Regions from separate parts of the Paenibacillus sp. FSL E2-0201 genome, predicted to be linked through region 3. Evidence: riboswitches for the same ligand, from Rfam matches in the RefSeq annotation. Region 3 holds a riboswitch; each other region holds the start of a gene.
The links. A riboswitch is a leader RNA that binds a small molecule or an ion and turns the genes downstream of it on or off. The one in region 3 is predicted to bind cyclic di-GMP.
Positions count from the first base shown of each region.

Region 1 (3,374 bases), 2.1 Mb from region 3:
TAATCGTCGTTCTTGCTGCTCTAACCTTCCCAGTGGCCCGCTTTATCGAGAGAACGCTTACATCTTCTTTTGATGACATCGCGAATGTATCTCATAGTATTTCAAAAGGGGATTTTACTAGTAGAGCCGACGAGAACGGGTCTATGGGGGACGTAAGCCGTTCCTTTAATACTATGATTGACAAGCTCAAGAAGATTTTGACAGAAGCATCACAAATCACTCGTCAAGTTATGGATGCAAGCCGTGGAATCGAAGATAAGAATCAGAATTTGAAAATTGTCATGGCACAGGTAGCCTCTTCGTCTAACGAGCTAGCTCTTGGTGCAAATGAAATATCTACGGATATCGCTGAAATGACAGAATCTATTAAAGATATTGAGAATAAAGTATCCAATTATACGAACTCAACAAAAGAAATGAACAGACGTTCAATACATACATTAGAGCTAGTTGAACAAGGACGCCAATCCGTTGATACTCAAGCTGAAGGCATGCGTAAAAACATCCAGGCTACTCAAAAAGTAGCTGACACTATCGAAGCCCTTTCTCAAAATGCTCGCGGCATTACGATGATCACAAAGACCATTACTGAGATCGCTGAACAGACCAACCTGTTATCACTAAATGCTTCCATCGAAGCAGCGCGTGCAGGAGAACATGGTCGAGGATTTGCTGTAGTCGCACAGGAGGTTCGCAAGCTCGCTGAAGAATCAACGGCTTCTACGAAGGAAGTCTTTGGCTTGGTTCGGAGCATCGAAACTGATATTAAACAAGCGATTGATAATATCGCTATCAACGAAGAAGTCGTACAGGTACAGAATGAGATGATCACTCAATCTGCTCATATCTTTGCTCAAATCGTGCAAAGTGTACAGTATATTACCGAGCAGATCTCCTCCTTCTCTGCCGAAAGTGATCTTATGTTGGAAAGTGCATTGAAAATCTCAAGTGCAATCGAGAATATCTCTGCGATCACGCAGCAAACCGCTGCCGGCACCGAAGAAGTATCAGCCGCTATGAATGAACAAATTAATGCCCTGCAGTCCGTTGCAGAAGAAACTGAGAAAATGACTCAGGCTGTATTTAATCTACAGAAGACGATCCATATTTTCAAGTTTTAAGTGACGTCCAAATCATATAAACAAATTCAAAAACTGCTCCTAAGCTTAGACTTAGGAGCAGTTTTTTTATATCTATTATTTCATAGGTTCGACAAGACTTTCGTCAAAATTCGAGTTAATTTGCGATAATATATTGACAAAGAGTGTCTAGGAATATATTGTAAAGGAAAATTCTTCTTATAAATTTCTAAATTAATATTGGCAAAATCTTCGAAAGAGGATGACGCAAAACCATGGATCTACAGCCTCATTTTTAATCTGAGGCCATGACTGCCAGGTTGCTGAAAACCAAGACGACTGGACTTTTGTTCAGTCTCTATGGCGATTTATGCTACCAACCTGTGCCCTATTTTAGAGCACAGGTTTTCTAGTGTTTGGTTTTAAAATAACAATCAACTTGTGAGGTGTATTTTTTGAAGACAGTCGCAGATTACATGTCGGAAGCACTACGGAACCTTGGTGTTACCCATTCCTTTGGTATCATCGGTAAATCCATTTGTCCTATCGTTCTTAAAATGGTAGATTACGGTATTGAATTTATTCCTGGAAGACATGAAAGCAGTTCCGGCTTCGAAGCAGCTGGTTATGCGCTGAAAACTGGAAAACTAGGCGTAGCTTTTGGCACTTCGGGTCCTGGTGGAACAAACCTACTAACTGCAGCAGCACATGCTAAGGCCAACAACCTACCTGTCCTATTTATTACTGGCCATCAATCTATTAAAGAGCTTGGAATTCCCCAATGTCAGGACTCTACCTCTTTTCTAGCTGATTTAGCTGATATGTTTAGACCTGCCACCTTATATAGCAAGCTTATTGAACGTGGAGATCACTTTAGCACAATCTTTAATCATGCCATATCCATTGCTTTGAGCGGTAATCGTGGTCCCGTTCACCTTTGTATTCCCTTTGATGTACAAACGGAATTGCTAGAGGAATGTAATATTGTAATCCCTGAACGCGAATCACTGGTCAGCCATGCTAATATCGACCGTGTACTTGATGCTATAAATAACTCAAAGAATCCAATAATTATCGCGGGTAAAGGCGTTAACCGCTCAGGAGCACATAGTGAGCTAATTCAATTAGCAGAAACATTTAATATTCCTGTAGTTACATCTCCAGGTGGTAAAGGAGCTATAGCTTGGGATCATCCACTCTATCACGGTCCAATTGGAGTAGGCGGTTGTACCCATGGGGATGACTTGCTGAATCAAAGTGATCTATTTATCGTTCTCGGGTCACGTTTAAGCGATATGACTATTTGTAATCTTAAAAAGGAAAATCATCCTGCAACATTAATTCAGTTTGATAGCGATCCGACTTTTGTCGGAAAAATATTGTTCTCTAAAACGATTCCAGTGACTGGAGATCTACGTGACAATCTAGTTTGCTATCTCAATAATATTGACACGAACAACATCACAAAACGCGAAGCACCGACAAATTCCGATTATACCGAAGAGCCTCCGATTTTACCAAACCTTTCACTTGCATCGGTCTTGAGTACGATGAGTGATTTGATTCCTTATAACAGCACAGTCTTTGTTGATGATGGAAGTCACGGTTTCCATGCTGCGAAATGGTACAAGGTTAAGAAACCTGGCAGTTTTGTATTCGATGCTTACTTTGCTTGTATGGGTAATTCCATCGGGATGGCAATTGGCGCAAAGGTTGCTGCACCAGAAGAAACGATCTTCTGCATTACAGGAGACGGCTGCTTTATGATGCTAGGCGCAGAGATTAACGCTGCTGTCTGCAAGGATATTCCTGTCATATTCATTGTTGTGAATAATAAACAGCTAGATATGGCTCTAAAAGGTATGGAAAAAACTACAGGACGTATTGACGGAACGATCTACGAAGTCCCTATGGACGCTGTGAAATTCGCAGAATCACTTGGTGCTACGGGTTACAAATGTGAGACAGCTGAGGAGTTCGAAACAGCTATCAAGGACGCTGTTGCCATCAACCGTGTTGCCGTCATTGAACTGCTAACAGACCGTGATGAGGTCCCTCCGACTGCTCATCGTACTTTGAACCTAAATTAGGAGGTCACTTATGAAAGACAATGTAAACAGTGGTCTTAACCACTTCACGAATCTCTCAGGAGACTACGGAGCTAAGGCACTGGCTCCGATTAAAGAACATTTCCCTGATTTGGCTGAATTTATTATGGGAAATGCCTACGGCGATATTTTTCAACGCAACACAATCGAAGCTGACTGGAAGGAAATCGCAGTTATCTCTGCCCTG
Region 1 is NZ_CP150154.1:4,537,955-4,541,328, forward strand. Features, by position in the region: gene NSU15_RS20705 (HAMP domain-containing methyl-accepting chemotaxis protein) at 1-1,121, shown strand, start outside; cyclic di-GMP riboswitch class I at 1,312-1,407, shown strand; gene NSU15_RS20710 (thiamine pyrophosphate-binding protein) at 1,526-3,169, shown strand; gene NSU15_RS20715 (carboxymuconolactone decarboxylase family protein) at 3,180-3,374, shown strand, end outside.
Region 1: it holds a riboswitch for cyclic di-GMP, as region 3 does, so the genes downstream of both, NSU15_RS20710 (thiamine pyrophosphate-binding protein) here and NSU15_RS29825 (NPCBM/NEW2 domain-containing protein) in region 3, are expected to answer to the same signal.

Region 2 (3,374 bases), 840 kb from region 3:
TATGAAGGAGTCTACGGTTATCGCCAAATTCAATTGTTCTTGCTACAAGACCACGGGGTTTGGATGAATCATAAGAAGGTACTCAGAATTATGCAGGATTTAGGCATTCGTTCGAGGATCCGCCGAAAACATCGTTGTAATTATGCTACTTCTGAAGGAGACCGTGTGGCGAAAAATATTTTGAAACGGGATTTCAAAGCGGATGCTCCCAACCAAAAATGGGTGACAGACATTACGCAATATCGTGTAGGCGAAAAGTGGCTCTATCTTTCTGCGATTAAAGATTTATTCAATAACGAAATTATCGCTTATCAAATGAGCGCTAGGAACGACAACGAACTGGTTCTCCGGACCTTTGAGCAGGCGTGGAGTCAGCAAAAAGACGTGACTGGACTGATCGTTCACAGCGATCAGGGATTCCAATACACGTCTCATGCATACCACGACATGCTGCCAAAGGTTGGGGCCCGAATCAGCATGTCTCGCCGAGGCAATTGTTATGACAACGCCTCTATGGAGAGCTTCTTCTCGCATCTCAAAACGGAAGGACTCTATCCTTATGATATCCGAAATATGGATGAGGCACAAAGGAAAATTGAAGATTACATTCGATTTTATAACCAACATCGGCCACAACGAAGGTTAAATAAGCTGCCTCCGGTAGAGTACCGGAAACAGCTTATTGCCTAGGGTCTTTTTTCAGTGTCTATAAAATGGGGGCTTGACCAATTATTAAGCTGGTTGTTTATTTAATAGAGTTATGATTCTAGCGTTTCAAATTAATAGTATTTTGCTGCAGTATACTTACTTGAAGCCTTAATAAAATCCGTATTCTTCTTACTCTTCGCTGCCGATGCATCTACCGTGGTATCAATAGTAACCCATTTCCCATCCATCAATACTTCATTCCATGCATGGTATTGCGTAACGTAGCTAGTATTCCCCATCACCAATTTAGCAGGCACATCTACACTACGCAGCATTGCGGCAAAAAGAGAAGCATAGTCATAGCAGATTCCTTTTTTAGTATTCAAAGTGTTGTTAATGTTCGGAATGTAATCTGTTGTTACGTTATTAGCAAGAGAATAATCATATTGTACATTAGCAACTACATAGTTATAAATTGCCTTAACTTTTTCTTCATCTGTTGTTTTACCTTTTGTAAGCTCTTTAGCCTTAACGATTGCTTTATCAGAAGAACTCCATTTCACATTCTGTACGGAGCCCAAATATACGGAATTTGAGTCGTTCATAGTTAAATCTACTACTTCAGAATAGAGAGCCTTATATTTATTACCTGTTGTATTCTCAAGAACAGAAACTTTATAAGTCCCATTCCCTTGTTGCAAAGGGAAGTCCTCAGCTTGTCCAGAAGCATATAAATTGTATGTATAGCTACTGTTATCTTTTGTGATCATCAGCTTAACTCTTTTATCTTTTGGAATATCGTAGTTAATACCGATTACACCTTGAGCCAATTTGGATGTATTCAACCAGTTTGAATCTGCGCTTGCAGCTTGAGCTGTGCTTACTGGAACCGAAGTAATCAGCACGAACAGCGCCACCATCATAAAATAAACCTTTTTCACGGATAAAACTCCTTTCGGTAGCTGGCTGCCATCCTTTCGGGAAGGCCCTTTAGCTTTGCGTCCCTACCTTTCGATAGGTTTGCCGTTATCGTATAAGCTCTATCTGTTCTAATTTCACTAGACAAATTAACAGAATAAGTCCAAGTAGAAATATGAATCTTAGATTCTTATATATTTCATAAAAACAAAAAAAGCCTCTTCATTCGGTAACTGGCTGCCATCCTTACGGGAAGGCCCTTTAGCTTTGCGTCCCTACCTTTCGATAGGTTTGCCGTTTATCGTGTTTAGCTTTTATAGTCTTATACTACCATATTTATCCTCGTAAACAAGAACAAAATTGCTAGTTTTACTATTATTTTATAGTTATCTCTCTGTATTTCAGTTCTCTTGTCATTTCTCATCAACTATTAGGTAAGCTTAGCATGAACAATCAAACGATGTGTAGGATCTACTAGTGGATCACACGTAATTAGAGTAAGAATCTTATCCTTGTTATTCCCGTCAAGAACAGACACATCACTGGGAAGTACAACAGAAATATCATAAACCTCGTAATTATATACCTGATCGCTCGTTTTTACCGTGATTACATCCCCAACCACAACTTCATTCAATCTGTTAAACAATCTGCCCGTAGTTCTAGCTCTATGAGCAGCTATTGCGGCGTTCCCGATTTCTCCAAGCGGGGCCGTTTCTTTCATATGGGCCGCAGCATGCTTCATATTTGCTTTTGTTGCTCCTTCTAATACTGGCAGCTTCAGATCAATCTTAGCAATCTCTATTAATGCGATAACTTTGCCGCCCACTTCAATCTCCGGTTCTGGCTTTTCTGTTTCTTGAGGCTGTGCCTGTGCATCTAGAACGGATTCCTCTGCTAGTAGCTGAGTGACCTCGGCATATCTACTCTTCAGATCAGGTGGTGGAGTGCTTTCGATGGTGCTCAGTTCAGCCGTTTCTAATAGCTTCTCCTGCTGCCAGTCGTTATACCATTCGTTAGCTTTTGGATAAAGCATGATAAGGATCCCAGCCAGTATGAGCACATACGAGAATTTACGCATGATTTTCACCTCCGTGGATTGGTTCTACTGCACTTTAGAATACCCATTTACGACTTCCGAAGAAGTTAATGATCACCGTCACAAACGTTACTAATACCTTAGAGATCAACACTTGAACGCCTAGTTTGTCAGTCAACAGATGCATTAGCAACAGCGATATTCCGAGCACTACCAGATTCAGTATGATAAACTTCAGCAACTGAGCCTTATCAAAGCCCTCTTTACTGCCACGATTGTGATCCTTGAAGGTAACTTTTTTATTCAAAATAAAGCTGTTCGCTGTCCCTGCACTATAAGAAATCACCTGTGCCAACGCATATACCATTCCAAGTGAGTTCAGTAATGTGAAGATTACGAAATCAATTAGGGTATTCACCAAACCTACGGCATTAAATTTAAGAAACTGTATAAATGCAGCGCGTAAGTTCTTATCTGACATTATTGTAGTCCTTCCGGCGATCCACTTGTTCCTCGTTAGGATATCCTTTGGTCTCACTTACAATATATAGCGGTCTATCCTTAGACTCGTCATAAATCCGTCCAATATACTCTCCGATTACACCTAACAGCATTAGAACGATACCATTAAAGAGCAAATTGACGCCTACAATGGAAGCCCAACCTGGAACCGTCCATGATGTGAAGAAGATTCTTTGAAATAAGACGAAGAATAAATAGAGAAAGCTAGAAAAGGATAGGAAAAATCCAACATACGTAGCAATCTTAA
Region 2 is NZ_CP150154.1:678,865-682,238, reverse strand. Features, by position in the region: gene NSU15_RS03095 (IS3 family transposase) at 1-690, shown strand, start outside; gene NSU15_RS03090 (transglutaminase-like domain-containing protein) at 780-1,589, opposite strand; cyclic di-GMP riboswitch class I at 1,603-1,683, opposite strand; cyclic di-GMP riboswitch class I at 1,792-1,872, opposite strand; gene NSU15_RS03085 (class D sortase) at 1,997-2,647, opposite strand; gene NSU15_RS03080 (GtrA family protein) at 2,682-3,086, opposite strand; gene NSU15_RS03075 (glycosyltransferase family 2 protein) at 3,076-3,374, opposite strand, start outside.
Region 2: it holds a riboswitch for cyclic di-GMP, as region 3 does, so the genes downstream of both, NSU15_RS03090 (transglutaminase-like domain-containing protein) here and NSU15_RS29825 (NPCBM/NEW2 domain-containing protein) in region 3, are expected to answer to the same signal.

Region 3 (3,374 bases):
ATCAAGGCTCATGGTGAGCTTAATCTAAGGATTTTACCTGAGGTTATTCATCACTTGAGTAGAAGTAATACGATACATAAGGTAGAAGAAAATGTGATTACGATTAAGGAGGCTGGGGTGCGGGATTTTCTAGATTTCTGTAATGACCATATGGAGTCGGAGCAGGCTGAATTCCGTATAGATGACCAAACATGGAGACCTCTATCCGAATTACCCACTGTACTTGATATGAAGTGGATTGATGAGGTTATAACTAAGGGCTTAGTTACTTGTCACTTCCAACCGATTGTGAACGTACGGGAAGAGATTTTTGCATACGAGCTCCTATCCAGATTTAAAAAAGAAGATGGGTCCCTAATCTATCCTAATGAGATATTTGCGGCGGCACGGAATCGTGGGCGTTTATATGCTTTAGACCGGTTATGTAGAATGACTGCTGTAAAATATGCTGCACCCTTAAATAAAAAAACGTTTATTAATTTTATCCCAACGTCGATCTACGCTCCAGAATTCTGCTTAAGATCAACCGTTGAACTGGCCAATCAATTAGGCGTCGATCCGTCTCTTTTTGTCTTTGAAGTTGTTGAGACGGAGAAAGTGGATGATCTCGCTCATTTGAAAGCTATTTTGACATATTACAAGGATCGGGGATTTGAATACGCTTTAGATGATGTTGGCGAGGGCTTCAGCACAATCGAGATGTTATGGGAGCTTAAACCCCATTACATGAAGCTGGATATGAAATATGTGCAGGGTGTGTCCAGCGATCTGAACAAACAGAAAATAGCTAAACAATTTTTACAAAAAGCTTTAGAAATACAATCCGTTCCTTTAGCAGAAGGTGTGGAGTTTAGAGAGGACTTTGAATGGCTTAAGCAGAGTGGTTATCAGTTGTTTCAGGGATGTTTATTTGGAAAGCCTGATCCTATTCCCAAACAGTGATCCTAATGAGGATATCTCCGTCTAGAGGATGAGATGGATTTCAGGTCAGAGTCTGAGTACAGGCAAACCCCGGGGTTGTATAATTAAGGTAATTGAGAAGGGGGACGGGATGGATATGAAATGGCATAAGTACATCACGCGCTGGGCGGAATCTAGAGGGTTAGGTGGACGGGAAATTGATTATCAATGGCCGTCTCCATCATTTCCGGTGGTAAGTATCCGCAGCAATTTAGGTCGATACTCAGGTCAGGGGTATGGTCACGGAAGCAAGCCACAAGTGAAGACGGCTGTTGGTTTAATTGCTATTGGAGATGTAGCTATAGGCTTGATATCCATAGGTGCAATAAGCGTCGGTGTACTATCCGTAGGTGCTATATCACTGGGGATGTGGTTAGCGCTCGGAGCGATAGCACTTAGTTGGCTTGGCTTTGCCGCGGGAGCAATTGCAATTGCAGGAGTGGCTGTGGGAGCGATCGCGATAGCCGAAAAAGCATTGGGAGCGATAGCCATAGGCGATACGGCGTTTGGGGCGATAGCCATAGGGCGAATCGCTGGAGGTGCGATAGCTATTGGACAATGGGCATATGGTGTAATCGCTGTTGGAGAGCATGGTTTCGGGTTAATTCCGATCACGGGTGATGTGTGGAATTGGTTCCGGCGTTTGTTTGGGCTAGGGGATTAAGCCGCTAAGCAGTTCTAAAGTATCATTCATAGTCTGGGATAGTTAATAAAAAATATCTATCAGAACAGAAAAACTAATTGCAATTACCTATTCGTATTTCATACCATTTAATCATGCGATCAGATGTAGCGTTATGTTACTCTTTGTAATGTATTCGAAACTTCATAGGCAAACCTATGGAAATGTAGGGACGCAAAGCTATAGGGACTAAGGTTATCATAACTATTGTCAGCCAGCTGCCAAAGAGTGTATTACGCTTTTTGTTAAAATATAAGAAAGTATAAGTTATACTCCTATACTTAATATCTTATATTTCTCGCTTAAACGCTTACCGTCCTTATAAGGACGCCGAAGGCGTTTATGCTTGTTAAGGTTTAATAAAAATTAAGTCTTAATTTTTATGCAACTTTATATGCAATCAAGCTACTCTTTTGGGGTAGTTTTTTTTGTGCCCATTTTTAGGCATAGAAGAGATTCATATTACATCTGGGGGGTAGAAAAGATGAAAAAAATGATTGCGATCGCTACATCGGCAGCCATGTTAGCTAGTTTTTCGAGTGAGGCAGGTTATGCTTTAGCAAGTGATGTAAGCAAGGTAAGTGTAGTGAACACTGTAGTACAAAGCAAGGCTGACCTATTCAGCAATGCGTCAGTTATTCCGTTTGATCTGTACGGCAAGGCTATCCTAGGCGCTTATAATGATGTTTTTAGAATGAATCCTGCGAATATTAAATCCATTACCAATAACGGTGGTAACTACTCAGGTTCACCTATAGCTAAGGCTATGGATGGCGATATGAGTACGCATTGGGAAACGGGCAAACCGAATAGTTCAACGTTTACGAATGAGGTTGTCTTTGTTTTCAATGAGTCCACTGAATTAAATAGAATCGTATACGCTGCAAGACAATCCAGTGCAAAGGGGAAGGGGTTTGCTCAGGAATTTGATATTTATGGCTCAACTACGGATGCAGGCGATTATACGCTAGTATCCTCTGGAGAATATAAAGGCGGAGCAGGTGACGTAGTAGAGATTCAGTTTGCACCTACAGCCTTCAAGAGACTTAAATTTGTCTTCAAAAAAGCTAACCAAGATTGGGCGAGTGCGGCTGAGTTTTCTTTTTACAAAGAAGATACCGTATCCACTAAAATGAAAAATTTATTTACAGATGATACCTTGAGTCAAGTTAGCGCAGCATTTAATACGATGGAGAAATTAACGGCTTTAGAACAAGAAGTGCAGACACATCCACTGTACGCGCAGTTTCAAGCAGATATAGAGAATGCAAAAGTACTTCTGGAGAATCATCAAATAGAGGCAACAGCGGCTAAGGTTTCGAAGCTAAAAGGCTATGGTACAGCATACGAAAATGCCTATAGCGAAGCTTATAGAATGCCAAACGCAAACGTATCAAAAGTAACGGTGAATGGTGGAAGCTACCCAGGTACGAAACCGGAATACATGCTCGATGATCTGCCTAATACACATTGGGAAACGAACAAAAATAATGACGACAGCTTCACGAATGAAGTCGTGTTTGAATTAGCACAGGCCAAAGTATTAGACAGAGTGGCTTTCTTGGCTAGAGATAATCGCAAAGGGTTCCCAGAAGCTTTTGAAATCTATGCATCAGAGACGAGTAAGGGAGAGACCTTTCAGCTCGTATCTAGCGGAACCGCGACTAGTACGAACGACTTTCTGGAGTTTAAATTCGAGCCTACGAAGTTTAAAAGATTGAAATTCAAGTTC
Region 3 is NZ_CP150154.1:6,627,696-6,631,069, reverse strand. Features, by position in the region: gene NSU15_RS29835 (EAL domain-containing protein) at 1-942, shown strand, start outside; gene NSU15_RS29830 (hypothetical protein) at 1,052-1,624, shown strand; cyclic di-GMP riboswitch class I at 1,782-1,868, shown strand; gene NSU15_RS29825 (NPCBM/NEW2 domain-containing protein) at 2,127-3,374, shown strand, end outside.